Regions from separate parts of the Sphingomonas sp. NIBR02145 genome, predicted to be linked through region 2. Evidence: riboswitches for the same ligand, from Rfam matches in the RefSeq annotation. Region 2 holds a riboswitch; the other holds the start of a gene.
What was found. A riboswitch is a leader RNA that binds a small molecule or an ion and turns the genes downstream of it on or off. The one in region 2 is predicted to bind cobalamin.
Positions count from the first base shown of each region.

Region 1: it holds a riboswitch for cobalamin, as region 2 does, so the genes downstream of both, metE (5-methyltetrahydropteroyltriglutamate--homocysteine S-methyltransferase) here and O3305_RS18240 (TonB-dependent receptor plug domain-containing protein) in region 2, are expected to answer to the same signal.

Region 1 is NZ_CP114791.1:423,882-439,534, reverse strand. It holds gene addB (double-strand break repair protein AddB) at 1-1,553, opposite strand, end outside; gene O3305_RS02125 (nucleotidyltransferase family protein) at 1,742-2,503, opposite strand; gene O3305_RS02120 (aminoglycoside phosphotransferase family protein) at 2,514-3,494, opposite strand; gene tsaE (tRNA (adenosine(37)-N6)-threonylcarbamoyltransferase complex ATPase subunit type 1 TsaE) at 3,491-3,934, opposite strand; gene O3305_RS02110 (PAS domain-containing sensor histidine kinase) at 3,931-6,270, opposite strand; gene O3305_RS02105 (TonB-dependent receptor plug domain-containing protein) at 6,385-9,375, opposite strand; gene ahcY (adenosylhomocysteinase) at 9,605-11,008, opposite strand; gene O3305_RS02095 (WG repeat-containing protein) at 11,175-11,696, shown strand; cobalamin riboswitch at 11,875-12,075, shown strand; gene metE (5-methyltetrahydropteroyltriglutamate--homocysteine S-methyltransferase) at 12,193-14,493, shown strand; gene O3305_RS02085 (hypothetical protein) at 14,634-15,155, shown strand; gene O3305_RS02080 (YqgE/AlgH family protein) at 15,160-15,653, opposite strand, start outside.
Region 2 is NZ_CP114791.1:4,010,219-4,025,871, forward strand. It holds gene O3305_RS18190 (hypothetical protein) at 1-960, opposite strand, end outside; gene cobU (bifunctional adenosylcobinamide kinase/adenosylcobinamide-phosphate guanylyltransferase) at 1,029-1,535, opposite strand; gene O3305_RS18200 (cobyric acid synthase) at 1,532-2,989, opposite strand; gene cbiB (adenosylcobinamide-phosphate synthase CbiB) at 2,977-3,915, opposite strand; gene O3305_RS18210 (aminotransferase class I/II-fold pyridoxal phosphate-dependent enzyme) at 3,908-4,873, opposite strand; gene O3305_RS18215 (adenosylcobinamide-GDP ribazoletransferase) at 4,870-5,589, opposite strand; gene O3305_RS18220 (histidine phosphatase family protein) at 5,586-6,155, opposite strand; gene cobT (nicotinate-nucleotide--dimethylbenzimidazole phosphoribosyltransferase) at 6,152-7,165, opposite strand; gene O3305_RS18230 (DUF1636 domain-containing protein) at 7,162-7,569, opposite strand; gene O3305_RS18235 (hypothetical protein) at 7,569-8,105, opposite strand; gene O3305_RS18240 (TonB-dependent receptor plug domain-containing protein) at 8,120-10,081, opposite strand; cobalamin riboswitch at 10,223-10,406, opposite strand; gene O3305_RS18245 (phytanoyl-CoA dioxygenase family protein) at 10,405-11,097, opposite strand; gene O3305_RS18250 (ABC transporter ATP-binding protein) at 11,094-11,867, opposite strand; gene O3305_RS18255 (FecCD family ABC transporter permease) at 11,861-12,853, opposite strand; gene O3305_RS18260 (ABC transporter substrate-binding protein) at 12,850-13,707, opposite strand; gene cobO (cob(I)yrinic acid a,c-diamide adenosyltransferase) at 13,707-14,315, opposite strand; gene O3305_RS18270 (TonB-dependent receptor plug domain-containing protein) at 14,336-15,653, opposite strand, start outside.

The sequences.
Region 1 (15,653 bases), 1.4 Mb from region 2:
CCCAGCGCCTGGGCGGTTTCGCGCAGCGCCGCGAGCAGCGCGGGGATCGGCTGCGTGCCGGCGCCGAACGCGGCTTCGAGCGGGGCGAGCAACGCCCTGGCGGTGGGCCACCAGGCCTGGGCGGCCTTGCGGATCGGACCGTCCCTGCCCTCCTGCTCCGCCAGATGGCGATCGATGCCGGCGAGGTCCGGCGCGGGGCGCGGGCCGCGCAGGGCACGATCGAGCAGGCGGGCGCCTTCCAGCCATTCCGGCCGGGTCTCGGGCATTACCAGCGGGTGCTTGAGCAGGGTGAGCAGCGGCAGCGGGGCGAAGCGCTGGGCGGCGGCGTCGGCGAGCGCGAGCAGCAAGGTGCCCGGCGGCAGGATCGACAGTGGCTGGCCGGCGGAATCGTCGACGGTGATGCCCCAGCGGGCGCAGTGCGCGGCGACGCGGCGAGCGAGCGCGCGGTCGGGCGTGACCAGCGCGGCGGTGCGCTCGGGGGTCTCCAGCACCTGGCGGAGCGCGAGGGCGATCGCCTGGGCTTCCTCGGCGGGCGTGGCGACTTCGAGGACGCGGACGCCGTCGAGCCGGCGCTCATGCTCGGGGAGCGTGGTCCAGCCATGGGTGAGTTCGGGCGGCTGCATCGCCGAGGCGATCGCCTTGCTGCGCGAGGGCGCGGCGTCATGCTCGCTGGCGAACATCCACGGATCGAACTCGCTGCGGTGGACCGACATCCGCTCCAGCAAGAGTTTCAGGTGGAATTGCGGATGGGTCTCGAGGTTGCGCTTGCGGCGACCGGTGACGGGATCGGGCGCGTGCGGGCCGAGCATGTCCCACTCGGCCTCCGAGATGGCGATGGCGAGATCGGGGAGGACGACCATGCCCTGGGGCAGCCCGGCGACGACGCGCTGGAGCCGGGCGATGGCGGGCGCGCTGGCGGTGATGCCGGCGGCGCAGACAAAGCCCTGCGGCGGATTGGCGGTCCAGCGCTTCGCCACCCTGTCGATCAGCTGGCGGCGGCGATCGGCGAGATCGATGCGGCCGAGCCGGGCGAGTTCGCCGGGCCAGCGCTCGAGGACGATGCGGAACAGGTTGAGCGACTTGTCCCAATGGCTCTGCAGTTCGCCTTCGAACTTGAGGTCGGTAAGGCGGGTGAGCGGGACTTCCTCGATCAGCAGCTGGTCGAGCGTCTCGGCAAGCTCGCCGGCGAGGCGGACGGCTTCGGCGGCGTCGTGGCGGGGTTCGGCCTGCTGGATGAGGCGCGCGAGGATGAGCTGGCGCTGGAGCGGGGTGACCGCGGGAGGCACGGGATCGGGATCGGCGGCGGCATCGAACACCGCTTCGTCGAGCTCGGGATCGCCGACCGCGACGAGGCGGGGCAGCAGCAGGCCGCCGCCGCTGGCGCGGACGAACGCGTCCTGGATCGCCTTCTTGGCGCGGTTGTTGGGGAGCAGGACGAGGCCGCGGGCGAGGCCCATCGGGTCGCTGCCGAAGCGCTGAATCAGCCCGTTCGCCAGCGCATCCGCGAAGGCGCGGTGCGGGGGGATGGTGTAGAGGTGGAGGGCGTCGGGCATGGGTTCGGGAAAGCCTAGAGCATCGCCCTTCTATCGTCATCCCCGCGCAGGCGGGGATCCATTGTCGCTGAAGGCAATGGGACTCATTTCGGTCAGCCAGAATGGATCCCCGCCTGCGCGGGGATGACGGAATGCGTTGAGGGGTCGGGATACGGCCTGAGAGCCCGGCGTTCGCCGGGATGACGGGTTTAGACCGTCGCCAGTATCTCTTCGGCTTCCTTGACCGCGCCGGGGGTGCCGACGTCGAACCACAGGCCCTGGTGGACCGTGCCCCACAACCGCCCCTGCTCCATCGCGCGGTTCCAGAACAAATTGGTCGAGAACGGGCCCTCGGGCCAGTCGCGGATCACGCGGGGGTGGATGATCTGGGCGCCGGCATAGACGAAGGGCGCGAGGCGGCCGGGCTTGCGGCGCTCGGTGATGCGGCCGAGCGGATCGAGGCGGAAATCGCCCATGCCCTTGTGGCTGTATGCGCGCGCCAGGGGCACGAGCAGCAGCAGCGCGTCCATCTTCTCATCATCCCAGGCGGCGGCGAGCGCGTTGAGGGAGCCGATCGGGCCGTCGACCCAGAGCGTGTCGCTGTTCACCGTGAAGAAGGGCTGGTCGCCGAGCATCTCACGGGCCTGGACGATGCCGCCGCCGGTCTCCATCAGCTGGGCGCGCTCGTCCGAGATCTGGACGTCGATGCCGCCGGCGCGGGCCTTGAGGTGCGCCTCGACCTGGTCGGCGAGGTAGTGGACGTTGACCACGGCGCGCTTGATCCCGGCCTCGCGCAGGTGATCCATCGTATGGTCGAGCAGCGGCTTGCCGGCGACTTCGACCAGCGGCTTTGGGCGCGTGACGGTGAGCGGGCGCATGCGCTTGCCGAGGCCGGCGGCCATCACCATTGCGGTCTCGGGCATGGCGACGTCCGGGTTCGGGCGCAGCGAATAGGTGGCGGAGGGTTTCATTGCCCCGGTCTTATGCCTTGGTCAGTGCGAGGGGATCGCCGCGCATGTCGACGGGGATATTGGCTGCGAACCAGTCGGCGACCGGCTTGAGCGCGGGGTGCCGGAGGTCGCGGTTGAGATAGGTCCAGACGCGCGGGCACAGGCCCGGATAGCGCGGCTTGCCGTCGCGCTGCCAAAGGCGAGTGAAGATGCCGACGATCTTGGCGTTCCGCTGCGCGCCGAGCACGTGATAGGCGACATCGAACGCGTAGCCGGCGCCGGTGATGCGCTTGTAGCGATCGAGCATCGCGGTCTCGAGGCTTTCGGGCACGTCACGGCGGGCGTCCTGCAGCAGCGAGACGAGGTCATAGGCGGGATGGCCCGCCAGGGCGTCCTGGAAGTCGAGCAGGCCCAAGGTTTCCGCGCTACCGTCGATCAGCATGAGATTCTCGACATGGTAGTCGCGCAGCACCGTGACAGGCGTGTGACCCGCGAGCACCGGCGCCAGCGCTTCGTCCCAGGCCTTGCGGTATCCGTCGATGTCGACCTCCAGGCCGACCGCGGGGCAATACCATTCGGGGAGCAGGTCCGCCTCGCGGTGATACTCGGCCAGGCTGTAGGGCTTGAGGATGTCCGCGGCCGGATATTCGGCGAGGCGGATGAGCAGGTCGATCGCCTCCTCGTAGAGGCGCAGCTCGCTCTCGGGCGCGGCGTCGACGGTCTCGCGCATCCGGGCGTCGCCGAAATCCTGGATCAGGACCAGGCCCTCGGTCAGGTCCTCGTGGAGGATCTCCGGCGCGGCGAAGCCGTGGCTGGTCAGCCAGCGGGCGATGTTGATGAAGGGGCGCGGATCCTCGTGCGGGGGCGGCGCGTCCATCAGGATCGCGGTGCGGTCATGCTCCACCACCCGGAAATAGCGGCGGAACGAGGCGTCGCCGGCAAGCGGGCGGATCTCGGCTCCGCCCCAACCAGCGGCAACAAGGAAGTCGGGCGCCGCGGCGGGCGGATTCATGTCAGAAACCATCGGTCCTTCCATGCCGCCGGCACCTTCGCTGTCAAGACGCGCGCGCCGTCCGGTGCCACATCGAGGGACAACCACAGCGCATCGTGCCATGCTGCCTCGCCCAGCCGCTCGGGCCATTCGACGATCAGCAGCGAATCATAGCGGGCATCGTCGAGGCCCAGTTCCTCGGCCTCGGATGGATCGTCGAGCCGGTAGAGATCGACATGGAGCACCGGGAAACGGACCTCGGGCGGCTCATAGGGCTGGACGATCGCGAAGCTGGGCGACGGCGCCTCGCCTTCCAGTCCCAGCGCGGCGAGCAGGCCGCGGGCGATGCTGGTCTTGCCGGCGCCGAGCTGGCCGGAAAGCGCGATGACGTCGCCGGGGCGGGCGAGCCCGGCGAGACGGCGGCCGAGTTCGAGCGACTGATCGAGGCTGGAGAGGATCATCGCCGCGGCAGTTCCACGGTTACCAGCGTCCCCTCACCCGGTTCGGAGATCAGCTCGATCCGCCCGCGATGCGCCTCGACGAACTGCTTCGCCAGCGGCAGGCCCAGGCCCAGCGAGCGCTGGCTGCCGCGGGCATTGCCGAACTGGGCGAAGCGATCAAAGGCGGTAGCGACCTGCTCGGGCGTCATGCCCGGACCGTTATCCGATACGATCACGCGGGCGACGCGGCTGTTGCCGTCGAGATGGAGCAGCACCCTGCCCTGCTCCGGCGTCTGCGAGACGGCGTGGCGCAGCAGATGCTCGATCACCTGGCGGACGCGGCGCGCATCGCCGGTGATCGCACCGGCGGTGCCGGCATTCTCGACCACCAGCTCGATATGCTTGGCCTTGGCCAGCGGCGCGATCGCTTCGGCGGCATTCTGCGCGGCGTGCTCGATATCGACCGGCGCCTTCTCAAGTGGCGAACCTTCGCTCTGGGTGAGATCGAGCACTTCGTCGATCATCGTGCCGAGCCGGTCGACCGAGATCAGGATCGCGTCCGAATATTCCTGCCCGCTCTCCGAAAGCGGGCCGGCGAACCCGCCGTTGAGCATCTCGGCAAAGCCCTTGATCGAGGTCAGCGGGGTACGCAGCTCATAGCTCATGTTAGCGAGGAACGAGGTCTTGACCCGGTCCGCCGCTTCCAGCGCTTCGTTGCGGGCGCTGAGCGCGCGCTCGGCGCGGTGATGATCGGTGGTATCGAGCATCGTCACCAGCGCATTGCCGTCGGGCAGCGGCACCGCGGTCACGTCGAAATGGCGGCCATCGGCAAAGGCGATGCTGGAGCCGCGTGACTGGCGCTCCTGCGCGGCGATGCGGATCAGGTCGCCGATGATGTCAGCGCGAGACGCCTTGACCAGCTTCGGCCCAAAGGCGCGGACCAGCTGCGGCACCTGCGGATGGCTGTCGAGGAAGCTGTCCTCAAAGCCCCAGACCTGGCGGAACTTGCGGTTCCACAGCTGGAGCCGCCCCTTGCCGAACACGGCGACCGCTTCGGCAAGGCTCTCCAGCGTGGCGGTGCGCACCTGCTGCATCTCGCCATGCTCGCGCTGCAGCTCGAACTGCTGGGTCTGGTCCTCGAACAGCAGCAGCAGCCCGCCTTCGGGCAGCGGCTGGGCGACGACGCGCATATGGGTGGCACCGAGGCTCCAGGTCTCCTCGACCGCGTCGGGCGACACGAACCAGTGCGCCCGCTCCGCCCGCCAGGCCGGATAGTCGCGCACTTCCGGCAGGCGATTGGCCTCGCGCATGCGATCGAGCACGCGATCGAATTCGGGGCGATCGGCCAGCCACTCGTTGCGGATCGCGAACATCCGGCGGAACGGCTGGTTGGAGAAGATCAGGCTGCGATCGGCACCGAACTGGGCGACGCCGGCCGAGATCCGATCGAGCATCGCACGCTGGGCAGCGGCGAAGCGCTTGAGACCGCCGCGCGCCTGCTCCAGCTCCTCGATATCGACCGCGAAGCCAGCGACGCCACCGGTGGGCAAGGGCATGTCGTGGAGGCGCAGCATCCGGCGCTTGCCGCCGATCGTGGCGGGCATCGCCGCGGTCTGCGGTTCACCGGTGTCGCGGGCGATCGCGGCATTGGCGAGTGGTCCTCCCAGGCCGACGCCCTCGATCAGCTCGAGCCCGCGCTCGACGACATCCTCGGAATCCTTGCCCTCCACGGCCTCGACATAGGCCGAGTTGACCATGAGCAGGCGAAGGTCGCCGCCGCGATACCACATCGGCATCGGTGCAGCCTCGATCAGCGCGGTGAGCGCGTCGAAGGCGGCGCGCAGCCGGGTAGCCTCGCGCTGGAGGCGGTTGATCTCGTCCTGGCTCTCGGTCGCGTCGAGGAACCAGAGCACGACGCCGCCAGGAGCGTTGACGGTCTGCGGCGCGCGCTCACCGATCACCAGCAGCGCACGTTCCGAGCCGAGCGCACGGACGGAAAGGCTGAACGGCTTGCCGGCCTTTTGCGCGGCCGCGACATGCGCGCCGAGGGCATCGGCATCCTCGGGCAGCAGTCCCGTCCCTGCTCCGGTCAGTTCGTCCAGCTCGCGCGGCAGATCCTGGAAGCCAAGCCAGTCCCCCAGCCGCCGCGACAGCTCGAGCCGGCCATCGGCACGCACCAGCATCGCCTGGGCCGGCGAACCGCTGACCAGCGCGGCGAGCCGGGCATTGGCCTCGGCGATCGAGGTCGCGTCGGCACGGGCACGCAGGCCGGCGAACAGCGCCCAGACGCCGCCGATCACCAGCAACGCCAGCGCCGCGCCCGCGAGCACCGCGGCCGATTGCGTGATGTGGATCAAAGCGCGCCGTTCCGGGGGATCATCTCCGTCCCTTAGGACAGTTTGTCGCCAAACGAAAAGGGCCCGGCATGCCGCCGGGCCCTTCCTTTTTTCGCTTCAGGGCGAAGTTGCCGATCAGAACAGGTTCGGCAGCTTCACCTTGGCGCCGACATAGCCGAAGCGGCCGACGGCGTTGACCGGATAGATGCGCGTGCCGAGCTCGGGCATCTGGCCGAACAGGTTGCGCACGCCGCCATAGATCTGGAAGCGCTGGTCGATATCGTAGCTCAGGTAGATATCGTGCTGCCAACGCTGCTTGAGGTACTTGTATTCCTCCGCGACGATGGTCGGATCGCCGGCCATCTGCTGGTTGGTGTAGCGCGAGGTCTTGTCGAACCACAGGATGCCGTAGTTCGCGGTGAACCCGCCCAGCTGCCAGGTGAGATCGGCGTTGACCGTGTACTTCGGGGCATAGGTCTCGCCGCGCGAGTTGGTCACATCGGCGCCCGGGGTGCCGATGAACTCGAGGCGATCGAGATAGTTGCCGACCACGCTCAGGCTGAAGGTGCCGGCATTGTCGGTCTTCAGGCGGTAGTTGAAGTTCACGTCGAGGCCCGCGGTGCGGAACTGCGCCACGTTCTGCGGCACGACGTTGAAGCTGACGATGTTGCCCGCCGCGGCGTTGCCGGTCGCGCCGTTCTGACGGGTGATGCCCGCGCAGAACGGGTTGCTGAGCGTCGGCTGGTCGACGCAGAGCTCGGCGAGCTGCTGCGAGGTGACCTGGTTGATCGCGTTCTTCAGCTTGATGTCATACCAGTCGGCACGCAGCGACAGGCCCGGGATGAAGCTCGGCTGGAGCACCACGCCGGCGGTCCAGGTCGTCGCCTCTTCCTGCTTCAGGTTCGGGTTGCCGCCGGCGAAGCCCGGCAGGTTGGTCGAGCGCGCGTCGGTATAGGTCGCCGGGTTGGCACCCAGCGAGCTCAGCAGCGCCTGGCAGTTCGCCGCGCGATACTGGGTACCGAACTGGATCTCGGCCGGGAGGCACGGATCGGTGATGAACTCGAAGGTCTGCGAATTGCCCGCATAGAGCTCGCCGATGTTCGGCGCGCGCACCGCCTTCGAATAGGTGCCGTTGAAGGTGATGTCGCGCACCGGCGCGAACTTGCCATCAAGCTTCCAGGTGGTGGTGTGGCCGATCGACGAATAGTCGGAGAAGCGCACCGCGCCGCCCACTTCGAGGCGGTGGACGATGGTGTCGGTGAGCAGCGGCACGTTGAGCTCGCCGAACACTTCCTTCACGTCATATTCGCCGCCGTCATTGCTGAGCGAGTTGGCGAAAGTCAGGCCCTGCGCCGCCAGCGGATCGGCGGTGAAGCTGCTCTTTTCCTTGCGATATTCCGCGCCGACCGAGAAGCCGACCTGGCCGCCGCCCGGCATGGTGAACAGACCACCAAGGTCGCCCGACAGATAGGCGGTGGCGACGTGCTGCTGGATGCGGGCGCGATCGAGCGTGTCGGCCTTGATCCAGTTATAGGCCGCCTGGCTGCCGGCGCCCTCGCCGAACAGGTTGAGCGGCACGCACTCGCCCGGACGGAAGGTGGTCGGCGAGAAGACGTCGCGGCTCGCATAGGGCTGGTCGGGCGTCCAGGCCGGGTTGACGTTCACCCGGCAGGTCGGGCCGTTCGCGCCCTGCACCACGTCGATCGCGGCATAGAAGCGGTCGTCGAGGATGTCGTTCAGGTAGCGGCTCGACACGTCGGTGCGGCCATAGGTGTACGACACTTCGTAGTTGAGGTGGCTGCTCAGGTCGCCCCGCACGCCGAACACGCCGCGATAGGTCTCGCGGGTGATGTCCTCACCGCGCTGGCCGAAATCGAAATTGTCGCGGTTCATCAGCACGCCGCCATTGCCGGTGGCGGCGATCAGCGGCCGCAGCGCGGCCGGGATATAGGGGTTATCCTCCGGGATCAGGAGGTAATAGTCGAAGGTCGGCTGGGCGAGCGAATAGCTGTGCGTGCGCGCGTACTTCGCCTCGGCGAAGACCGAGAATGCGGGGCTGACGTCGAAATGCGCGATCGCGTTGACGACATGGCGGCTCACTTCCGGCAGCAGGTCGTTGCCATAGTCGGAGACCAGCGTGCCGCTGCCGCCCTGCTGGAAGGCGGTGCGCACGAACTTGCCCGGATCATAGGGGGTCAGGCCGTTGGCGCCGACGAAATAGTCGGGCAGGCCGTCGAAATCGAGATCGATGCCGCCCTGACGCGCGGTGTCGAAATAGCGGATGTCGTTGAGCGGCACATAGGTGGGCGTGGTGCCGTTCGGGTTGCGATAGAAGCCGACCTGGTTGGTGCCGCTGTAGCGCTGGCGATCGTGCGAATCGAGGCGATCCTCCTCGCCATATTCATAGGCGATGGCGATGTTGCCGCGGCCGTCGGCGAAGTTCTTGCCGGCGGTGATCGAGAACATGCGCTGGCCGGCATCGCCATATTCGGAGATGCCCGCCTGGGCGCGGGCGCTGATGCCCTGGAAGTTCTTCTTCATGATGAAGTTGACGACGCCGCTGACGCCGTCGGCACCGTAGATGGCCGAGGCGCCGCCGGTGAGCACTTCGATGCGCTCGACCAGGTCGTTGGGGATGGTGTTGATATCGACCGACGCGGTGCCCGGCACGCCCGAGACGTGGCGGCGGCCATCGACCAGCACCAGCGTGCGCTGGGTGCCGAGATTGCGCAGGTCGAGCAGGTTGAGGCCGGTATAGCCGATGCCGGCGCGGTCACCCGAGTTGTTGCCCGAAGTCGCCGAGCCCTGCAGCGCCGGATAGCCGGTGAGGAAGTCGGTGAGGTTGGTGGTGCCCGATTCCTGGAGCGTCTGGGCGCCCAGGGTCACGACCGGGTTCGGCGTCTCGAAATCCTGGCGGCGGATACGCGAACCGGTGACGACGATGGCGCCTTCCTGCGGCGCGGCCTGATCGGCCTGTTCCGGAACCGCAGCCTGCGCCTCGGCGGGCGCCGGCGTCTGGTCCGCGGTCTGCGCGGCTGCCGGCGTGGCGATCTGGGCTAGAGCAAGAACGGCGACCGACGCGGTAAAGGACAGGCCGCGCCGGGTGAGCGCACAAGAGCTACGCATGATACATCCCCTTTAATAAACTGACCGTGCGACCTCGGAGCCGATTGTTGCCGGCTTTTGTCCCTGACTTTGCCATGACGCGGAAATGCGGGTTTTGGTTGCCTTGCGACAACAGTTTGTTGCGGCGTGTTGCGAGATTACAACAGTACGGCAGTCGGCCCGCGCCAACGAAAAAGGCCGCGCCTCCCGGGGGGAAGCGCGGCCCTTTCATTCGCCTGACGGCGAAGGATCAGTAGCGATAGTGATCCGGCTTGAACGGACCCTCGACGGTGACGCCGATATAGTCCGCCTGCTTCTGGGTCAGCTTGGTCAGCTTCACGCCGAGCTTGTCGAGATGCAGCGCCGCGACCTTCTCGTCGAGGTGCTTCGGCAGGACGTACACGTCGTTCTTGTACTCGTCCGACTTGGTCCACAGCTCGATCTGGGCGAGGACCTGGTTGGTGAAGGACGACGACATCACGAACGACGGGTGGCCGGTCGCGTTGCCGAGGTTCACCAGACGGCCCTTCGACAGCACGATGATCTTCTTGCCATCCGGGAACTCGACTTCGTCGACCTGCGGCTTGATCTCGGTCCACTTGAAGTTCGCCAGGCCGGCGATCTCGATCTCGCTGTCGAAGTGGCCGATGTTCGAGACGATCGCCATGTTCTTCATCGCGCGCATGTGGTCGACGGTGAGCACGGCTTCGTTGCCGGTGGCGGTGACGAAGATGTCGGCGCGGGTGGCGGCCTCTTCCATCGTCACGACTTCATAGCCCTCCATCGCCGCCTGCAGCGCGCAGATCGGGTCGATCTCGGTGACCAGAACGCGGGCACCGCCGTTGCGGAGCGACGCGGCCGAACCCTTGCCGACGTCACCGAAGCCGGCGACGCAGGCGACCTTGCCGGCGAGCATCACGTCGGTGGCGCGACGGATCGCGTCGACCAGCGATTCCTTGCAGCCATAGAGGTTGTCGAACTTCGACTTGGTGACGCTGTCGTTGACGTTGATCGCCGGGAACGGGAGCTTGCCCTTCTTCGACAGCTCGTACAGGCGGTGCACGCCGGTGGTGGTCTCTTCCGACACGCCCTTGATCGTGGCGACGGTCTTGGTCAGGTAGCCCGGACGCTCGGCAAGGAAGCGCTTCAGCGTGGCGACGAAGATCTCTTCCTCTTCGTTCGACGGGGTGAACAGTTCCTCACCCGCCTCGACGCGCGCGCCCCACAGCGCGAACATGGTGGCGTCGCCACCGTCGTCGAGGATCATGTTGCAGGTCTGGTCCTGGCCCCAGTCGAAGATGCGGATGACGTAATCCCAATATTCTTCGAGCGTCTCGCCCTTGACGGCGAAGACGGGGATGCCGGCCTCGGCGATGGCGGCCGCGGCATGGTCCTGGGTCGAGTAGATGTTGCAGGTCGCCCAGCGCAGCTCGGCGCCGAGTTCCTTGAGGGTCTCGATCAGCACGGCGGTCTGAATCGTCATATGCAGCGAGCCGGTGATGCGCGCGCCCTTGAGCGGCTTCGAAGCACCGAACTCGGCGCGGAGCGCCATCAGGCCCGGCATTTCGGTCTCGGCGATCTCGATTTCCTTGCGGCCAAAGGCGGCAAGCGAGAGGTCCTTGATGACATAGTCCTTGTCGAGCACGGTAGCCACGAGCTGTCTCCAGATGTGAATCGGTTACGCGCCGGGAATCACCGGCGGCGGATGCGGGCGCCCTACAGGCTTCGCCCTGGCCGCGCAATCCCGATATAAAGATATCTTTATATGTCACGGCGAGCCGGTCTTTGTGCGAGGCACAGCGCCATGATAGCCTCGCCTCATGCACTGGCTGTTCCTTCCGCTCGTGACGCTCGCGGCACCCTCCGAACCGGCTCAGCAGCGCTACCCCCTCCCCTGCTTCTACGCCCCGCGCGGCGGCGAGCTCGACACCTTCCCGGACTGCGCGGCGCAGGACGCCGACGGCACGATCCGGCTGGCGCCGGCGCATCGGATGAAGCTCGACCATGACCGGGACGGACTGGCTACCGTCCATGTCGGCAAGAGCTTCCATTATGTCGCCCGCGACGGTCGCAGCGCGCCGGTGATGGCGATGGACAATGGCGCCGATCCCTTCGTCGACGGGCGTGCACGTTCCGAATGGAACGGCAAGATCGGCTATATCGACCGCGCGCTGCACCTGGTGATCGCGCGGCGATACGACGGGGCGATGCCGTTCGAGAAGGGTGTCGCCGAAGTTTGCATCGGATGCACGCTGACCGGGGACGGCGAGCATCACTGGTACACCGGCGGGCGGTGGCTGCGGGTGGACCGGCTTGGGCGGGAACTGGCTGGGAAGCGGTGATTTCCGCTTCCAATCCTCCGTCACCCTGAACTTGTTTCAGGGTCCAACGCGCCTCGAGCGGTATCGCTGGGGTAGAGTTGGATGCTGAAACAAGTTCAGCATGACGGAATAGAGGCTCTCCCGAAACCATCATATAAAGAATTCTTTATATCACCCTTGACGAACCATCCCGACAGGCGGATGCTTAAGCGGTCGAGGTTCTTCCGCCGGGCCAAATCCGGGCGGAAGCTAAGACGGGAAGCCGGTGCGATTCCGGCGCTGCCCCCGCAACTGTAAGCGGCGAGCGGCGGTCCAGCATGTCACTGGGGGCAACCCTGGGAAGACGGATCGTCCGCGCTGACCCGTGAGCCAGGAGACCTGCCTTTGACGCGATAACGTCCACCGGCGGGGTGCCCGGTCTGGCCGCCTGCTTGCCGCGGCCGGGCCTTCCGTCCGTTCGCGGCGCGTGTGCGTGTCCGTGCCGGTCTCCCCCGCCCTTCATCGGGGTATGAAGACCATGACCGTCACTGTTGCCACGCTCGGCTTTCCGCGGATCGGTCCGCGGCGCGAGCTGAAATTCGCTCTGGAGAAATTCTGGAGCGGCAAGTCCACCGAAGCCGAACTGCTAGATTCCGCCGCAGGGCTGCGCGCCGCCGCCTGGGCCCGCCAGGCCGCGATCGGAGTCGACTGGCTGCCGTCGAACGACTTCTCCTTCTACGATCATGTGCTCGACACCAGCCTGATGCTGGGCGCGATCCCGGAGCGCTACGGCGTCGCCGCCGGCACCGCCGACCTCGGCACCTATTTCGCGATGGCGCGCGGCACGACCGGGGAGACTGGCGGCTGCACGCATGGCCATGGCCACACTGCGCAGGAAATGACCAAATGGTTCGACACCAATTATCATTACATGGTGCCCGAGCTGGTCGCCGGGCAGAAGCTCGCCCTCTCCTCCGCCAAAATCGTCGACGAATATCGCGAGGCCAGGGCGCTCGGCTACGAGACGCGGCCGGTGCTGCTCGGGCCGGTCACCTGGCTGAGCCTGGCCAAGGGCCGCGACGTCGATCCTTTCGACTATCTCGACGAAGTGCTCGGCCTTTATTCGGCGGTGCTGACCCAGCTTCAGCATGCCGGTGCCGAATGGGTGCAGATCGACGAGCCGATCCTTGCCACCGACCTCAACGAGCGGCAGCGCGCCGCGATCACCCGCGCTTATGCCAAGCTGCCGCGTCTGGGCCTGAAGATCATGCTCGCCACCTATTTCGGCGCGCTGGAGGATAATCTGACGCTGGCGGTGAACCTGCCGGTGGCCGGGCTGCACCTGGATCTCGTCCGCGCGCCGGACCAGCTCGACAAGATACTGGTCGCCGCGCCCAAGGGGCTGCTGCTCTCGCTCGGCGTGATCGACGGGCGCAACATCTGGCGCGCCGACCTGGAAAGGCTGCTCGACCGGCTGGAGCCGATCGCGGCGACGCGCGACCTGGTGATCGCGCCGTCCTGCTCGCTGCTTCATGTGCCGGTGGACCTGGCGCTGGAGCCGAAGCTCGATGACGAAGTGAAGCAGTGGCTCGCCTTTGCCGTGCAGAAGATCGACGAGCTGGCGACGCTCAAGGATGCGCTCAATGGCGGGCGCGACTGGGTGGCCGCGAAGCTCACCGCATCGGGTGCGGCGGCTGCGGCGCGCAAGGTCTCGCCGCGCATCCACGATCCGAAGGTCGCGGCGCGGATGGCGGCGGTGAGCGCGGCGATGCGCGAGCGGACCTCGCCCTATGCCGCGCGCGCCGTGGTGCAGGCGGAAGTGCTCGACCTGCCGCCCTTCCCGACCACCACGATCGGCTCCTTCCCGCAGACCGCCGAAGTGCGCCACGCCCGCGCCGAGCACAACCGCGGCAATCTCGACAGCGCGGCGTATGAGCGGTTCCTGCGCGAGGAGACCGAGCGGACGATCCGCTGGCAGGAGGAAGCCGGGCTCGACATGCTGGTCCACGGCGAGTTCGAGCGGAACGACATGGTCCAGTATTTCGGCGAGCAGCTCGCCGGCTTCGCCTTCACGGTAAATGGCTGGGTCCAGTCCTATGGCTCGCGCTGCGTGCGGCCGCCGATCCTCTATGGCGATGTCTCGCGGCCCCAGCCGATGACGGTGGAATGGTGGCGCTATGCGCAGTCGCTGACGGACAAGCCGGTGAAGGGCATGCTCACCGGTCCGGTGACGATCCTCAACTGGAGCTTCGTGCGCGACGACCAGCCGCGTTCGGCATCGTGCCAGCAGATCGCGCTGGCGATCCGCGACGAAGTGCTCGACCTGGAAGCGGCTGGCTGCAAGGCGATCCAGATCGACGAAGCGGCGCTGCGCGAGGGCATGCCGCTGCGCCGGCGCGACTGGGATGCCTATCTCGACTGGGCGGTCGATGCCTTCCGCCTGACCGCGGCGGGCGTGGCTGACGCGACGCAGATCCACACCCACATGTGCTATTCGGAGTTCAACGACATCCTGCCGGCGATCGGCGCGATGGATACCGATGTGATCTCGATCGAGACCGCGCGCTCGCAGATGGAGCTGCTCGAGGGCTTCGCCGCCTATCGCTACCCGAGCGCGATCGGGCCGGGCGTGTACGACATCCACGCGCCGCGCGTGCCGACACAGGACGAGATGGTCGAACTGATGAAGCTCGCCCAGGCGCACCTCGCGCCCGAGCAATTGTGGGTGAACCCCGATTGCGGGCTCAAGACCCGCAAATGGGAGGAAGTGAAGCCGGCGATCGACGCGATGGTCGCCGCGGCACGGGCGCTGCGCGTCCGCGTGGCCGAGCCGGCCTGACAATTGGTACCGCCCGGCCGTGGTACGGTCGGGCGGTAACTTCGCCGGAAATGGTGGTACCCCAATTTTTTGGCGGTGACGAAAGCCGCGGGACCGGGCAAATCGTGGCTCGCGTCACAATCCACATTGCGAGTTCACCCATGCTCAGGTTCCTTGCGTCTGCGTTGCTCCTTTCGCTCGCCCCCAGCCTGCCTGCCCTTGCGCAGGACAGCGCCGGCATCATCCGCGATGTCGGCGACCCCGGCGGCGACGCGCGGGCCTGGGCAGCGATGATGCGCAACTATCCCGAGCAGGTGAAGGTCAACTGCTGGAAGCTCGGCTGCATGGTCATCATCAACGAGACCGCGAATTACGACGTGGTCGGCTTCTATGTCGATTCCGCCAGCCCGGGCCGCTCGCCGCGCTGGAGCGACAACCAGATGGGCAATGCGCTGGAGCCGCTGAAGGCGACGCTGCGCTTCAAGAATGGCGGGCCGAAGACCTGCGCGCTGCCGGTACGCTTCGTGCTGCGCCAGCGCGACACGCACGAGAAGATGGACGTCAACACCACCGGCAGCTTCTGCTCGACCCCGCACCAGGACACGGTGGTGCGGATCAAGGTGCTGGAAGGCAAGGTCTATGTCCGCGGCGACGACGAGACGCCGGCGGACCCGACGCACTAGGGCGTCAGGCGGTCCCCGCGCTGTTCGAGAGCAGGCGGGGATCGATGCCGGCGCCGGCAAAGGCGACTGCCCAGCGGTCCTCGGCGTCGATGTCATAGATCAGGTCGGGCGTGCCGGCGGTGTTGAACCAGCCATGGCGCGCCATCTCGCTGTCGAGCTGCCCCTCGCTCCAGCCGGCATAACCGAGCGCGACCAGATATTTGGCGGGGCCGGTGCCCTCGGCGATCGCCCGCAGCACGTCGATCGTGCCCGACAGCGCCCAGCGGCCGTCGACATCGATCGTGTCCTGTCCGCCCCAGTCGGGCGAATGGAGGACGAAGCCGCGACGCGGCTCGACCGGGCCGCCGAAATGCACCGGCGTGTCGGGCGCGTCGCCCGGCTCGATCTCGAACTGCTTGAGCAGGTCATGGAGGGTCAGCCCCTCGATCGTGTCGCCGATGCCGATGCCGAGCGCCCCCTCATCGTCGTGCGCGCACATCGCGATCACCGCGCGTTCGA
Region 2 (15,653 bases):
CGCGGGGGAGTCGCTTGCGGGGAAGCTTTCCTCGAGTGCTTCGTCGAGCTCACGGTCGAGCTGCTGGGCGCGCTCGTCGATCGGCAGCTGGCCCGCCAGCCAGAGCGCCAGGTTGCGCACATAGTTGCGGACCGACGCCTGGGCTTCCTGCGATGCGGCCAGCGCATTGCCGGGCGCCTCGCTGACGAAGGTCGGGCAGCCCTTGGCGGGATCCCAATTGTAATCGGCGAAATGATGGAAGGTCGATTCCGCCCAGGCGGGGCCGCCCTGATCCGAAGGCTCGAAGGCGACGGCGATGTTGAATGCGTTGCCGCTGACCTTGCTGGTGCTGATCGCGACGACGCGGGCCGAAGGATCGTCCGCGGGCGCGCCGACGGCGCCTTCATGCGGGTGCGAGGGAAGGTAGCGGATCAGGCCGCCGGGGGCGTCATCGTCGCGCAGCACCGGATGGGCATCGCCGAGGATCGCGATCTCCTGGAAATCGCCGTTCGCGCCCGAATGATAGTTGGGCCAGGAGATATAGCTGGTCTCGCGATCGTCGATCACCCGACGGGCCTCGTCCGGATCGAGATGGTGGGTGTGGAAATAATGCGCCGCGCCGACGCCGCCGAGCGAGCAGACCGAACAGCCCAGATCCATATGGTCACGCGTCACCATCAGGCCGCGGCCCTTTTCGCGGAAGCGGCTGATCGCGGCGCAATCCGCCTCGGCCAGTCCGTCGCCGGTATCGACCGCGAACAGCCAGAGCTGGTCGAAATCGGAATCGTCGAGCGTCGAGAGCACCGGGTCGGGCGTGCCGGGGGGCGTGCGATCGCGCGCGGTCACCTCGAACAGCGGCGCGCCGTCCTCGCCGGTCAGGCCGGCAAGATGCGCGTGGAGCATCGAGAAGCGGCGGATGTTCCAGTCATCCTCGACCGGCGGGATCGTGGTCTGGAGCAGGATCTTGATCGGCGACGCCATGTTGAACTCCCCAAGCAGCATCTCTGGAATATCACGCCGCCCCGGAGCGCTCCAGCACTCCGAAAGAGTTACTTGACGCGCATCGGCAGGCCGGCGACCACCAGCATCACTTCGTCGGCGATCGTCGCCACGGCCTGGTTGATCCGCCCGGCGGCGTCGCGGAAGCGGCGGGCAAGGGCATTGTCGGGGACGATGCCGAGGCCGACTTCATTGGCGACGAGGATCAGCGCTCCGTCGAACCGGGCGATGGCTTCGGCCAGCGCTACGGTGGCGGCATCCATATCGGTATCGGCGAGCAGCAGGTTGCTGGCCCAGAGCGTCAGGCAATCGACCAGCACCACCGCGCTGGTGCCGCTCGCCGCATCAAGCGCGGCGACGAGGTCGCGCGGAGCATCCACCGTCTGCCAGCGGGCGTCACGGTCCGCGCGGTGGCGGGCGATGCGATCGGCCATCTCCTCATCCCATGCCTCGGCGGTGGCAATGAAGACATGGCGGCCGGCGAGCGCCTCGGCGCGCTGCTGGGCGTAGCGGCTCTTGCCCGAGCGGGCGCCGCCGAGAACGAACAGCTTTGTCATCGGGCCTCCCGGGCAAGCTGGAGCAGCGCATCGACATCGGCGTGGCGCTCGAGTTCGCCGGCGATCTCGTCGAGCGCGGCATCGACATCCGCCTGATAGTCGCGCCCCGCGCCGGCCACGCCGATCCGGGCGAGCAATGCCGTGCGCATCTCGGGCGTGGCGAGCAGGCCGTGGAGATAGCTGCCCATCACCGAACCGTCGCGGCTGACCGCGCCTTCGGGGCCGAGACCGTCGAGATCGGCGAAGGGACGGGCGGTGTCCGGGCCGGTCGTCTCGCCCATGTGCATCTCATAGCCGGTGACCGGCGCGCCGAGCGCGGTGCCGCTGGCGTGGCGCAGTATCTTGGCGGGGGCGAGGCTGGTCTCGACATCGAGCAGGCCGAGACCGGCGACTTCGCCCGACGGCCCCTCGATTCCCAGCGGATCGGCAACCGTGCGGCCGAGCATCTGGTAGCCGCCGCACAGGCCGAGCACCGCGCCGCCGCGGCGATGATGCGCCAGGATGTCCACGTCCCAGCCCTGGGCACGAAGGAAGGCGAGATCGGCGATCGTCGCCTTGGAGCCGGGCAGCACGACCAGCGCGGCGTCTCCCGGGATCGGCGTGCCGGGCGGGATCATGACCAGTTCGACGCCGGGTTCGAGCTTCAACGGATCGAGGTCGTCGAAATTGGCGATGCGCGGCAGGATCGGGCACGCGACCAGCTTGCGCCCTTCCCCGCGCGAGGCGGTGCGATCGAGAATGACGGCGTCCTCGCTCGGCAGGCGGACGGTGGCGGGCAGCCAGGGGATCACCCCGAAGCCGCGCCAGCCGGCGCGCTGCTCGATCGCGCGATAGCCATCCTCGAACAGCGCGGGATCGCCGCGGAACTTGTTGATCAGGAAGCCGCGGATCATCTCCGCATCCTCGGGCTCGATCACCGCGCGGGTGCCGACGATCGCCGCGATCACGCCGCCGCGATCGATGTCACCCACCAGCACCACCGGCACATTGGCGGCGCGGGCAAAGCCCATATTCGCAATGTCGCCGGCGCGCAGGTTGATCTCCGCCGGGGAGCCGGCGCCTTCGACCACGACCAGGTCGCATTGCTCGCGCAGGCGCTGGTAGCTCTCCAGCACCTCGCCGATCAGGCTGCCGCGCGCCTGGCGGAAATTGCCCGAGCCGAGCGTGCCGCGCACCTTGCCTTGCACGATCAACTGCGAGGTGCGATCGGCCTGGGGCTTGAGCAGCACCGGGTTCATGTCGGTATGCGGCGGGACCCGGCAGGCGATGGCCTGCAGCGCCTGGGCGCGGCCGATCTCGCCGCCATCGCTGGTCACCGCGGCGTTGTTCGACATGTTCTGCGGCTTGAACGGGCGTACGGTGAGCCCGCGATTGGCGAAGGCGCGGCAGAGCCCGGCGACCAGCACCGACTTGCCGACATCGGAGCCGGTGCCCTGCAGCATCAGCGCGCCCATGCGACAACTCCCGCGATGATCCAGAGCAGCAGGCAGGCGCGGACATAGAGGTGCAGCGCGCGGGCGATGTCGCCTGCGTTCGCGTCGCTGCGGCCGTCGCCGATCCAGGGTTTGTTCTGCACCGCGCCGTCATAGGCGATCGGGCCGGCCAGGCGCAGCCCCAGGGCGCCCGCCATCGCCGCCTCGGGCCAGCCGGCATTGGGCGAGGCATGCTTGTGTGAGTCGCGTAGCAATGTCCGCCAGCCCCCCGGCGCGGCGAGGCAGAGCAGCAGGCCGGAAAGGCGGGCGGGGATCAGGTTGAGCAGGTCGTCGCTGCGCGCCGCCGCCCAGCCGAATGCGCGCCAGCGCTCCTCGCGGTGGCCGATCATCGAGTCCGCGGTGTTGATCGCCTTGTAGGTCCACACCCCGGGCAGGCCGAGCAGCAGCAGCCAGAAGGCGGGAGCGACGACGCCGTCGCAGAAACTCTCGGCCAGGCTTTCGATCGCGGCACGGGCGATGCCGGGCGCGTCGAGCTGCGCGGTATCGCGGCCGACGATCTTGCCGACTTCGCGGCGGGCTGCGGGCAGGTTGCCGGGGGCCAGTGCCCGGGCGACCGGGCGGACATGGTCGAACAGGCTGCGTTGGGCGAGGGCCGGCCAGGCGAGCAGTGCGACGGCGAGCCAGCCCCAGGTGCCGAGATGGTGCAGCAGCAGGCTCTGGATGAGCCAGGCGGTGCCACCGATCAGGATGACGAGCAGCAGGACCGTCAGGACACCGAGTGTGCGCCGCGCTGCGAAGCCGCGCTCGCGGCGGTTCCAGAGCTTCTCGCAGGTGCCGATGATCGCCGCGAACAGGCCGACGGGATGGCCGATCCGGCGGTAGAGCTTGCCGGGCCAGCCCAGCGTGGCGTCGAGCGCGAGCGCGGCGAGGGCGACCGGCTCAGCCACGAAGCGCCGTTTCGAGCCGGGCGAGTGCTTCGCCCGTCGAGGGCAGGCCGATGCGCAGCCAGCGGGGCTGCTCGGCGAAGGGGCGGGTCAGGATGGCGTGGCGGGCGAGCTGCTCGAACAGCGCAATGCCGCTCGGCACTTCGATCAGGCGGAAGAGCGGGCAGGCGCCGATCGCGGCGTGTCCGGCAGCGGCAAGCACGGCGTCGAGCGCGGCGGCGTCATTCCTAAGCCGAGCGCGCATGGCCTCGGTCCAGGAGCGATCGCGATAGGCCGCGGTGCCGATCGCGATCGCGGCAGCGGAGACCGGCCAGGCGCCAAGAGCCGCGCGGATCGCGTCGAGCATCGGGCTGGGGCCGAGGACGAAGCCGAGCCGTACGCCGGCCAGCCCGAAGAACTTGCCGAAGGAGCGGAAGATCATCAGCGGCCGGGCATCGTCGATCGCACCCGCCAGGCTCAGCGCGGGATCGACATCGGCAAAGGCTTCGTCGAGCAGCAGCCAGGCGCCGGGATCGCGACGGTCGAGCAGGCCGCGAAGCTGCGCGGACGAAAGGGCGCGGCCGTCGGGATTGTTGGGGTTGGCGAGGATCACCGTGCCGGCACCGGCCGCGTCGAGTGTCGTCCGGATTGCGCCGGCGATCATCTCGCCATGGGTGCGATAGGTCGGAGCGACATAGTGCGCGCTGCCGCCGACAAGGCCACCCGCGAGCCGCAGCCCGATTTCGGTGCCGGGCACCGCGCAGACATGGCGCGGGTCGACCCCGAAATAGTCGGCGGCGGCTGCTTCGAGCCCGGCCAGTTCATGCCGCTCCGGCAGGCGCTGCCAGTCGATGGCCAGGGCGTTGGTGCCGGGCCAGGGGTGGGGGTTGATGCCGGTCGAAAGATCGATCCAGTCCTCGCCGTCGAAATGCGCGCGGGCGGCTTCCACGCCGCCGCCGTGCCAGGTCCAGCTGGCGCTCATGCGAAGCGGACCAGCAGCAGCGCGGCGAGCAGCAGACCGGTCTCGGTCAGCTCGATCCCGGCGCCGTGGCCGTCGCCCGATATGCCGCCAAGCTTGCGCCACAGCCAGGCCGCCCAGCCGAACCACAGCAGGGGCGCGGCGATCAGGCTCGGCGAGAACCAGCAGGCGGCAAGCAGCGCCACGCTCCAGATCGCCAGGTCGAGCGGGCGCACCGCGTCGCGGAAGCGCGAGGCGAGGCCGGCATGGAGGTCGGGCAGCCAGCGCGTCCAGAACAGCGGGGCGATGCGCGCAGCAAAGGGGATCAGCACGATGGCCAGCCAGGCACTCGTCGCGACCAGGGCGTGAAGCAGTATCAGCTTGGCGATGAGCTGCACGCCGATCGCCACCGCGCCGAAGCTGCCGATATGCGGATCGGAGAGCACCGCAAGGACGCGGTCTCGGTCCTTGTGCGCGGCGCCCGCCGCATCGGCGATGTCGCCGAGTCCGTCGAGATGCAGCGCGCCGGTGACCGCTACCCACAGCACCAGCCCGGCGAGCGCACCGCTCCAGGGATCGATCGCGGCGCCGAGCCAGCATCCGCCCGCGACGAGGGCACCGATGATCAGGCCGACCGCCGGGAACCAGCGCATCGACGCGGCGAACTCGGCGCCGCTCACCGGCAGGCGTGGAGTCGGGAGTCGAGTCAGGAACTGGATCGCGACGATCAGGCCCTTCATGTGACGAGCCCGGAAATCTGGGCGCTCGGCTTCTCGCCTGGCCATACGCGCAGCGAGACCAAAGCCGCATAGGGCAGGTCGAAGGCCCAGAGCTTGTGCTGGCCGAAGCCGCACAGCAGATGCAGCGCCGCGCGGATCGCGCCGCCATGGGTAACGACCAGCGTGGGCGAGGGTTCGAGTGCGGCAATCGCGGCGGAGACGCGCGCGACCAGCTCCGACCAGCGCTCGCCGCCGGGCGGCGGATTGGCGTCGGGGTCTTCCCAGAAGCGCAGCATCGCGCCGGACTCGACCTCGTCCGGCGCCAAACCGTCCCAGGCCCCGAAATCGAGTTCGCGCCAGCGCGGGTCGACAGCAGGCCAGATCCTGCCGGCGTCGGCGATCGCGGCGGCGGCGTGGCGCGCGCGCTGGAGATCGGAACTGACGATGCGCTCAATATCCAGACCGGCAGCACGCGCGACGCAGGCGGCGATCCCTTCGGGTGTCGATCCGCAATCGGTGCGCCCCATCAGCCGTCCGGGCAAAGCCGGTGCACCGTGGCGCAGCAGATGCAGTGTCCAGGGCGTCACAGCTTGGCGGCGACCTGTGCCTCGGCAAATGTCGCCATCTGGTTGTGCGCGGCCAGTGCCGAGCGGATCAGGTTCACCGCGAGCGCGCCGCCGCTGCCTTCGCCGAGCCGCATGCCGAGTTCGAGCAGCGGATCCAGGCCGAGCCTGGCGAGCAGCCGGACATGGCCGGGCTCCGCCGAGACATGGCCGGCGATGCAATGATCGGTGATCTCGATATTGTCTGCTGCGAGCGGGGCCACGGCCGCGCTGCTGATGAAGCCGTCGAGCACCACGGGGATGCCGAGCTGCCGGGCGTGCAACACGGCACCGGCGATCGCCGCGATCTCGCGCCCGCCGACCCGGCGCAGCGTCTCGAAGGCGTCCGCCGGCCCATCGGCGTGGAAGGCGCGTGCACGCTCCACGACCGCGGTCTTGCGGGCGATACCTTCGGCATCGACGCCGGTGCCCGGGCCGATCCACTCGGCCGCGGTGCCGCCAAAGGCGCGCAGGCAGAGCGCGGCGGCGGCGGTGGAATTGCCGATGCCCATCTCGCCTACGGTGAGCAGGTCAAGGTCGTTGCCCACTACGGCAGCACCGGCGTTGAGCGCGGCAAGGCACTCCGCCTCGGTCATTGCCGGGGCGATGGTGAAATCGGCGGTCGGGGTGTCGAGATCGAGCGCGGTCACTTCGAGCTCAAGGCCGGCCGCGCCGGACAGGGCGTTGATCGCCGCGCCGCCGGCCTCGAAATTGGCGACCATCTGGACGGTCACGCTGGCCGGGAAGGCGCTGACGCCGTGGACGGTCACGCCGTGGTTGCCGGCGAAGATCGCGGTACGGGCGCGCTTGATAGTGGGGCGCGGATTGCCCTGCCAGCCGGCGATAAAGACCGCGAGCTCCTCGAGCCGGCCGAGCGAGCCTGCCGGCTTGGTCAGCTCGGCCTGGCGGGCGCGCGCCGCAGCGATGGCGCCTTCGTCCGGAACACAAAGATCGGCGAGCGCGACACGGAAATCGGCGGGCGAGGCGAAGATCATTCTGCGACGAATCCTGGGGGCGGGGTGCGCGTGATGAAATGGCCCTTAATTCCCTCGGGCCAGGCGGAATAGGGGACACGGCCATGCTCGCTGGCTGCATAGTGCACGGCATAGTCGAGAATGGCGCGTGCGCTGTCCTCGTCGGGCGTTAACCGGCCCAGGACATAGCCGACCTTGTCGGGCGCGCGCAGATGGACGGTGCAGTGATCGGTGCAGGCGAACAGACACGGCATTTCCTGCACCGCGACACCGGCATAGCGCGGATCCTTCGCCTGCACGGCCCGGAGCGCCGCGACCAGCCGGGCGCCGCCGCGCACGCCTGCGCCATCCTCGCGGGAGTCCGCGGAATGGCGACAGGTGTTACAGGCGACGACCGCCGGGCCGTCCGCGACGCGGGTAAGCATCAGGCGGTGGCCAGCTTGCCGCCCGGCGCCGGCACCCCGAGCGCGACCAGCAGCCGGTAAAAGGCATAGAGCCCGATCAGGATCGCACCGTTGCGCAGGAACTGGTCGAGCGAATAGCCGGGGTGAAGCGTGATCGCCACGCCGCCCAGCATCGCCGCCCAGCACAAGGTGACCAGCTTGCCGGCAACGAACGCCGCGACATAGGCGATGGCCAGTTTCGCGACGGTCGATTGGATTCGGAGCCGGCCGAGCGCGGCATAGGCGACGATCGCCGATCCGGCCGCCGCGGTGCCGAGCCCGACGCCCCAGAGGAGCGTCTTGGGATCATGCGGATAGTGGAGGAACAGGAAGCCGACCGCCTGGTTGGCGCCCCAGGCGGCGAGCGCCAGCGCGATCCCGTCGCGCCGGCGCATATGCACTGCCGCCAGCGCGGCGAGCGCCGCAACCGGAGCCGTGCAGGCAAGGGCGAAGCTGGTCGCCATGCTCGCCAGGGTAAGCAGCATGATCCACAGCGTGGATGCGCGTGCCTGCGTCATATTGCCTTCTCCCATCAGAAGCGCCCGCGGATGCCGGCATAGATGCTGCGGCCCAGCGTGCCGTAGCGATAGGCGGTCATGTACTTCTCGTCGAACAGGTTCTCGGCGCGGGCGAACACGCTGAGATTGTCACCGGCCTTGAGCTCGGCGCGCAGGTCGACCAGCGTATAGTCGTCGAGCCTGGTGGTGTTCGCCGCATTGTCGAAGCTGTGGCCGGACCAGCGCACCGCCGCGCCGGTGGTCAGGCCGAACGGGAAGGCGTAGCTGATCGAGCCGTTCGCGGTGTTCTGCGGGCGGCGCGGCAGCCACTTGCCGAAGGTCGCGGTGCCGGCCGAGCGATCCTCGGCGACGGTCCAGCTGTAGTTGCCGTCGAGGGTGAAGCCGCCCAGGTTGAGCGCGCCCGAAGCCTCGATGCCATGCGCCTCGGCACGCGAAACGTTGGAATAGTATCCGAAGCGGCGCACGGTGGTGCTGCCCGGCACGAAGCAGAGCGGCACGGTCGAGGTCGTGGTGCAGCTGTTGAAGATGATCTGGCTGGTGGTCTTGCGCTCGAACCAGGTCGCGCCGAACACAAGCTTGCGGCCGAACAGCTGCTGCTCGACGCCGGCTTCCCAGCCCTTGGCCTGTTCCGGGTCCAGCGCAGTGTTCCCGTATTCGCTGAACTGCTGGTACAGCGAGGGCGCCTTGAAGCCTTCACCGTAGTTGGCCCGCAGGATTGTACCGGTCGACAGGCGCCACACGCCGCCGGCCTGGAACAGGGTCTGCCCGCCGAAGCGGCTGTGATCGTCATAGCGGATGCCGCCGTTCAGGGTCAGGCCGGTGATCGGCTCGACGCTGAGCTGGGCATAGGCGCTGGTCAGCTCGGCCTCGCCGCGCGCAAAGGCCGGCAGCGGCGTTGCCAGCGACGCGGCGGGCGAGCGGCTGCGGAAGTCCGAATTCTCGTTCTCGACGCCGAACACCGCGGAGATCTGCTTCGTGAAGGCGAAGCTGCCCTGGTACTCGAAGCGCTTGTTCTTGCCGTCGGACTCGAAGCTCAACGGGCGGGCGCGGGTCGGGCCGTAGCTGTCGCGATCGGTGTCGGTATAGGCATAGGCGAAGCGGTTGCGGAAACGCCCGTCGAGCAGCGACAGGTTGATGCCCGCATAGCCGACAAACTCCTCGTTGGTCGAATAGTCGCTATTGTCGCCGCTGGTCGAATCGATCTCGGTACGGCCGTTCGAATAATAGCCGCGGACCTCGACGCTCAGGTTGCTGGTGAGCGTCAGCTCGGCGCGGCCGCTGGCGCTGCTGTTGGTGTAGCCATCGGCTTCCTTGCCGCCGAATTCAGGGGCGATCGCCGAGATGCCCGCGGTGGTGAAGCGCTGGCCGCCGATGCGCCAGGCGAGCGGGCCGGTCTTGCCGCCGATCGCAGCGCGGGCGCTGACCGTCTCGCGCGAGCCGGCCTCGATGTCGAAGCTGCCCTCGAGCGGCTTTTCGGGCGTGGCGGTGACGATGTTGACCACGCCGCCGATCGCCTGGCTGCCCCAGAGGATCGACTGGGGCCCACGCAGCACTTCGATGCGCGCGCTGTCACCGATCAGCATGTTGGCGAAGTTGTAGCCGCCGCCGGTGGCCGCCGGATCGTTGAGCTTCACGCCATCGATCACCACCACGGTCTGGTCGGATTCGGCGCCGCGGATGCGCAGCGAGGTCGAAGTGCCATAGCCGCCGTTGCGCGAGATGCTGATGCCGGGCGTGCGGAGCAGGAGTTCGGTCGCGCCGACATCCTGGCTGCGATCGATCGCGGCCTTGTCGAGCACGGTGATCGAGGCGGGAACCTGGTCGATGTTCACCGGCGCGCGGGTGGCGGTGACGACGATGTCGTCGTTGCTCTCGGTGGCGGCGGCATCGGGTGCGGCGGCCTGCTGCGCGAAGGCGGCGGGAGCCGCGGCGAGGGCGAGAACAGAAACGGAGAGACGGAAAACGGACTTCAGCATTATTCGACCCAATCGACATGCCGGGTACGCGCGGACGCTGCCGGGGCCATTGGGCGCGCACGACAGCGTCCGCGCATGCGCGCGGCCAACCTTGTCGTCGCTCGGGTTCACCCCCGTCCGTCCGGCACACCCTGTCCGCACGAAAGACGACCACGACGGGCAGGTCTCCTGGCTCGCGGGTCGATGCCGGTCGGCCGCCTTCTCGGGCTGCAACACCCAATGGCAAATGGCCGATGACTCACCGCTTACAGTTGCAGGGGCAGCCGGGGTTTTCCCGTTCCCTTTTCATCCCCGCCTCCGGGGAACCTGTCGCGGCGCTGCCCTTAGGCGGCCTTCATCCAGACGACAAGCGCGAAGCGTGCCTTGTCGGCCGGCAGCGTGCGGTGCGGCGTGAAGCGATCGAGGAACAGGACGGTGCCCGCCGGACATTCGGGCTGGAGCCGGGGCATGCCGGCGATCGCCTCGTCGGTGATCCGAAGGCCCTGGTCGGTCTCGCTGGCGAGCGGCGCGGGCTGGCGGCCGGGGATGATCTCCAGCCCGCCATTGCCGGGCCCGGCGTCGCAGAGCGGGATCCAGGCGGTGGTCCAGACCTGCCCGCACGAGGTGCCGTCGTCGCGGGCAACGTCCGAGTGCCAGGCGTGGCGGTGCTCGGGGAAGCTGGCGATGCTGGCGCGGATACGGACGACCTTGCCGGCCAGTTCGCGCTCGCTGAGCCGCTGGGCCTCGGCGAGCAGGCGCGGATCGTTGGCGATCTCCTGCAGCCTGGGGCCGCGATGCGCATCGGTGCAGATCGCGACGCGCAGCAGGTTCGCCTGGCTGCGGTCGCTCGCATAGATCCGGTCGAGCCGTTCGGCGGGCGGGACGTCGGGGCAGCTCTTGTCGAAGGGCAGGTAGAAGGCGTGCGACAGCCGGTCGATATGCTCGGCGATATCGGCCTGTGCGGCCTCGACCAGCGCGCGATCGAACAGTGGCAGGGCGGCATAGCCCTGTTCGCGGTAGAAGGCGGGATCGGTCATCGGCTGCGGCCCAAAGTGGTGATCGTCGGCCAGTCGCCGCTGAGCTCTACCTTCGCCTCGATGCCGTAGACCGACTTGAGATTGGCGGAAGTGAGAACTTCGGCGGGCGTCCCGTCGGCGACGACGGTGCCGCCGTCGATCAGCACCAGCCGGTCGCAGTAGCGTGCGGCCATGGTGAGGTCGTGGAGCACCGCGATCACCAGACCGCCGGCGCGGGCCTCGGACTGGAGCAGCTCCATCACGTCGATCTGGTGACCGGGATCGAGGCTGGCGAGCGGCTCGTCGGCGATCAGTGCGGGGGCTTCCACCGCGAGCGCGCGGGCGAGGAGGACGCGGGCGCGCTCGCCGCCCGAAAGCTCGGTGGCGGGGCGGTCGCGCAAGCCCCCGACATCGGCGCGCGCCATCGCCCGCTCGATCGCTGCGGTATCGGCCTCGCCGATCCGCGACATCGGCGCGAGATGCGGCAGGCGGCCAAGCTCGACCAGCCGCTCGACGGTGAGCGGCCAGTGCAGCGTCTGGCCCTGGGGGAGATAGGCGACACGCCTGGCCAGTTCCGCGCGCGGCATGCTCGCGACGTCGGCGTCATCGACGAGGATGCGCCCGCTATGCGGCACCAGCGCCAGCATCGCGCGGGCGAGGGTGGACTTGCCCGCACCATTGGGGCCGACGATGCCGGTGAGCGTGCCGGGCGCGAAACCTGCGCTGGCGCTGCGGACGACATGGCGCTTGCCGAGCGACACGCCGACCTGTTCGAGACGGATGTTCACCACAGGCGGCGCTCCCGCATCAGGTGGATCAGGAAGACCGGTACGCCGAGGAACGCGGTCACGACGCCGAGCTTGAGCTCGTTCTTGGTATCGATAAGCCGCACCGCGAGATCGGCGAAGGTGAGCAGGGCGGCGCCGCCGATCGCGGAGGGCAGCAGGATCGCCGAGGGGCTCCGGTCGGTGAGCGGGCGGACGAGATGCGGGACGATCAGGCCGACAAATCCGATCGCGCCCGATACCGCGACCGCGCCGCCGACGCCGATCGCGGTGCCGAGCAGCAGGCGGATGCGGGTGCGCTGGATATCGACGCCGAGCGCCTGGGCGCCGTCCTCGCCGAGCGTCAGCGCATCGAGCGCGCGGCCGTCCCAGAACAGCAGCAGCGCACCGATCGCGATGCAGGGATAGGCGATCCAGACATGTTCGAACGAGCGGTTCTCCAGGCTGCCGAGCAGCCAGGTCATGATCTCCATCGCCGCGAAGGGATTGGGCGAAAGGTTGAGCGCCAGGCTCACGCCCGCCGTGGCCAAGGTGGCGATGGCGATGCCGGCGAGGATCAGGGTGAGCGGGCTTTCCGAGCGTCCGGCAAGTGCGGACAGGCCGACCAGCGACAGCAGCGCGCCAAGCACCGCCAGTACGGGGAGTACGATCGGATGCAACTCGGCCAGCCCGAAGTAGAGCGCCGCCACCGCGCCGAGCGACGCGGCGTTGGACGTGCCGAGCACCGAAGGCTCGGCGAGCGGGTTGCGCAGATACCCTTGCAGCGCCGCGCCGGCCAGGCCGAGCATCGCGCCGACGCCGAGGCCGAGCAGCATGCGCGGCAGGCGCAGTTCGAGCAGGATGGTGGAGGCGATGCGGTCACCATGCCCGGTAAAGGCGGCGAACATCCGGGCGAGTGACAGATGGACCGGGCCGAACAGCAAGGATCCGATCGCCGCGACGAGCGTGAGAGCGAGCAGGCCGCCGATCAACAAGGGACGGGATAGGGTCATCGGGCGTGGGTCCGATCCTGATAGCGGATAAGTTGGGTCGCCATCCCCTGGGCCGCCTCGACATAGGCGGGGCTGCCGCACACGGTCCATGCCTGGGGGATGGAGATACGGGGGATGTTGGCGATCGCCGGATGGTGGAGCATCTCGGTGCCCTGGTCGGCGATCTTGTCGGTGGCGCTCTCGACGATGAGGTAATCGGGGCCGGCCGCGACCATCTCCTCGAGGCTGAGCTGCGAGAGCGGCGGCTTGTCGAGCTTCGCCGCCAGGTTCACCAGTCCCATGCGCTGCATCAGGTCGTCGATCAGCGTGCCGGTGCCGGTCATGAAGCCGCGGCGCTGGTAGTAGGCCGCGACCTTGCCGCCGCCGGGCTTGCCGATCCTGGCCAGCGCCGCCTGCATCCTCGCGACCAGTGCTTCACCGCGCTCGGGATGGCCGACCGCCACTGCTGTCTGGCGGATCGAGGCATAGATCTCATCGACCGTATTGGCGGTCTCGAGATCGAGCATGTTGTACTTGTGGCCCTTGAGCGCGCGCATCGCCGCGCTGCGCTTCGCCGGCATGCCGACGACCAGGTCGGGATCGATCGCAAGGATTTGCTCGGCCGAGTTCTTGAGCACCGGCAGACCGCGCGCCTTCATGGCCTCGCCCGACATCTCGGTGTCGGTGGCGTTGCGGGTGAGCCCGGCGATCTGGTTGCGATCGGCGAGCGCGAGAACGAGCTGATCGGCACACAGGTTGAGCGAGACGATCCGCTCGGGCTTGGTCGAGGGCGGCGCGGATGCGGGGGCGCTCGCCCAGAGCGCCGCGCCGCCCAGGGCGAGCAGCGGCAGGGCCAGGAGCTTGGCCGGAGCCATCAGAACTCGATCCCCGCCTGTGCCTTGACGTTCTGTTCGCGGAAGGGGTGCTTCACCTGCGCCATCTCGGTGACGAGATCGGCGGCGTCGATCAGCGCCTGGGGGGCGTTGCGACCGGTGATGATGACATGCTTCATTGCCGGCTTGGCGGCGAGCGCCTCGAGCACTTCCTCGGTCGGCAGATAATCGTAGCGCAGCACGATGTTGAGCTCGTCGGCGATCACCATCGCGTATTCGGGATCGGCGATCATCCGCTTCACTTCTTCCCACGCCTCGCGCGCCACCGCGATGTCGCGGCTGCGGTCCTGCGTGTCCCAGGTGAAGCCCTCGCCCATCGGCTTGAATTCGATCAGGTCGGGGAAGCGGTCGAACACCGCCTTCTCGCCGGTGGCCATCGCGCCCTTCACGAACTGGACCATGCCCACCTTCATGCCGTGGCCGATCGCGCGCACCGCCATGCCGAGCGCGGCGGAGGTCTTGCCCTTGCCCGGCCCGGTATGGACGATGATCAGGCCCTTCTCGACCGTCTTGGTGGCAAGCTTCTTGGCCTGGGCGACCTGAAGCTTCTTCATCTTGGCATTATGCTCTTCGTCGGTGCGCTGCTTCACGGCCGCTTCCCCCTGATGCTTCAGAACGCCACGCGGACGCCGCCATAGACGGCAGCACCCGGGGTCGCGAAGCTGAACACTTCCTCATAGTTCACGTCGAACAGGTTCTCGACGCGGCCGAATACCGAAAAGCGATCGGTCAGCTTGTACTGCGCGTTGAGATTGACCAGCGTGAAGGGCTTGAGCGACACGCGCACCGGCACATAGCTCGGGTCGGTATAGGCGACGTCGTCGATTCGGCCATTGTAGCGCACGGTCAGCGTGGTCGAGAAGCGCTCGTCCTTGCTGAAGAGCGTGGCGTTGAAGCTGGCAATGTCGCCGGGGCGGCGGACTTCGGTGACACCGTCCTCGGTAGCATCAAGATGCGTATAGACCGCCTCGATCTGCACTTGCCGGATCGGGCGCAGGCTGGCGGTGACTTCCACGCCGTGCTGCTTGGAATCGGTGGCGCGGTTGGCCGGCGTCGCGGTGTAGTTGGGCGCCGGATAGCTGGTGTAGATCTCGTCGGTCAGCTTAGAATCGAACCAGGTCGCGCCGATCACGGCCTTGCCGTCCCAGAAGCTCTGGTCGACGCCGACTTCCCAGCCCTCGGACTTCTCCGGCTTCAGGTCCGGATTGCCGATATAGGTGCCGCTCGAATAGCCGTAGAGTTCGTAATAGCCGGGGTTCTTCACGCCGGTGCCGTAAGCGGCGTGGACGCGCGTCTCGGTCGGCAGGCGATAGCCGGCCTGGACGCGCCAGGTGGTAGTGTCGGCGAAGCGGTTATTGTCGTCGTAGCGGATCGAGGCGCCGCCGGTGAAGCCGCCCGCGGTCAGCTCATACTGGCCGACCAGGCCGAGATTGTCGGTGTCGCGGCGGCCGCGGAACGCGTCATAGGGCGAGCCGGTCGACGGCGCGATGTTCTGGAACTGCTCGCGCTCCCAATCGACCGCACCGGTCAGCCGGTGGCTGATCGCGTCGGTGCCGAAGCGGAAGCTCGACACGAAGGATCCCTTGTAGCGCTGGCCCTTGTCGCCATAGTTGAAGCCGAAGGCGTTGTAGCCCTTGCGCGTGGTGTCCGAGAACTGACCGGAGAGCGTGTTGGTCCAGCGCCCGTCGAGCGCGGTCAGCTCGGCGCTGAGCAGGCCGTAAAGCGCTTCGTTGGTGAAATAGGTGCCGGGGCTGTCGATCGTGTAGCCGAAGCTCGGGCTCGCCGGATTGGCATCGGCATCGTTGGTCTCGGCATCGGTATAGCTGTAGCGCAGCACGCCGCTCAGCTTGAAGTTCTCGGCTGGAGTCCAGTTCAGCTTGGTGGTCGCGCCGACATTGTCGGAGCCGATGTCGCGGCTGCCGCCGCGC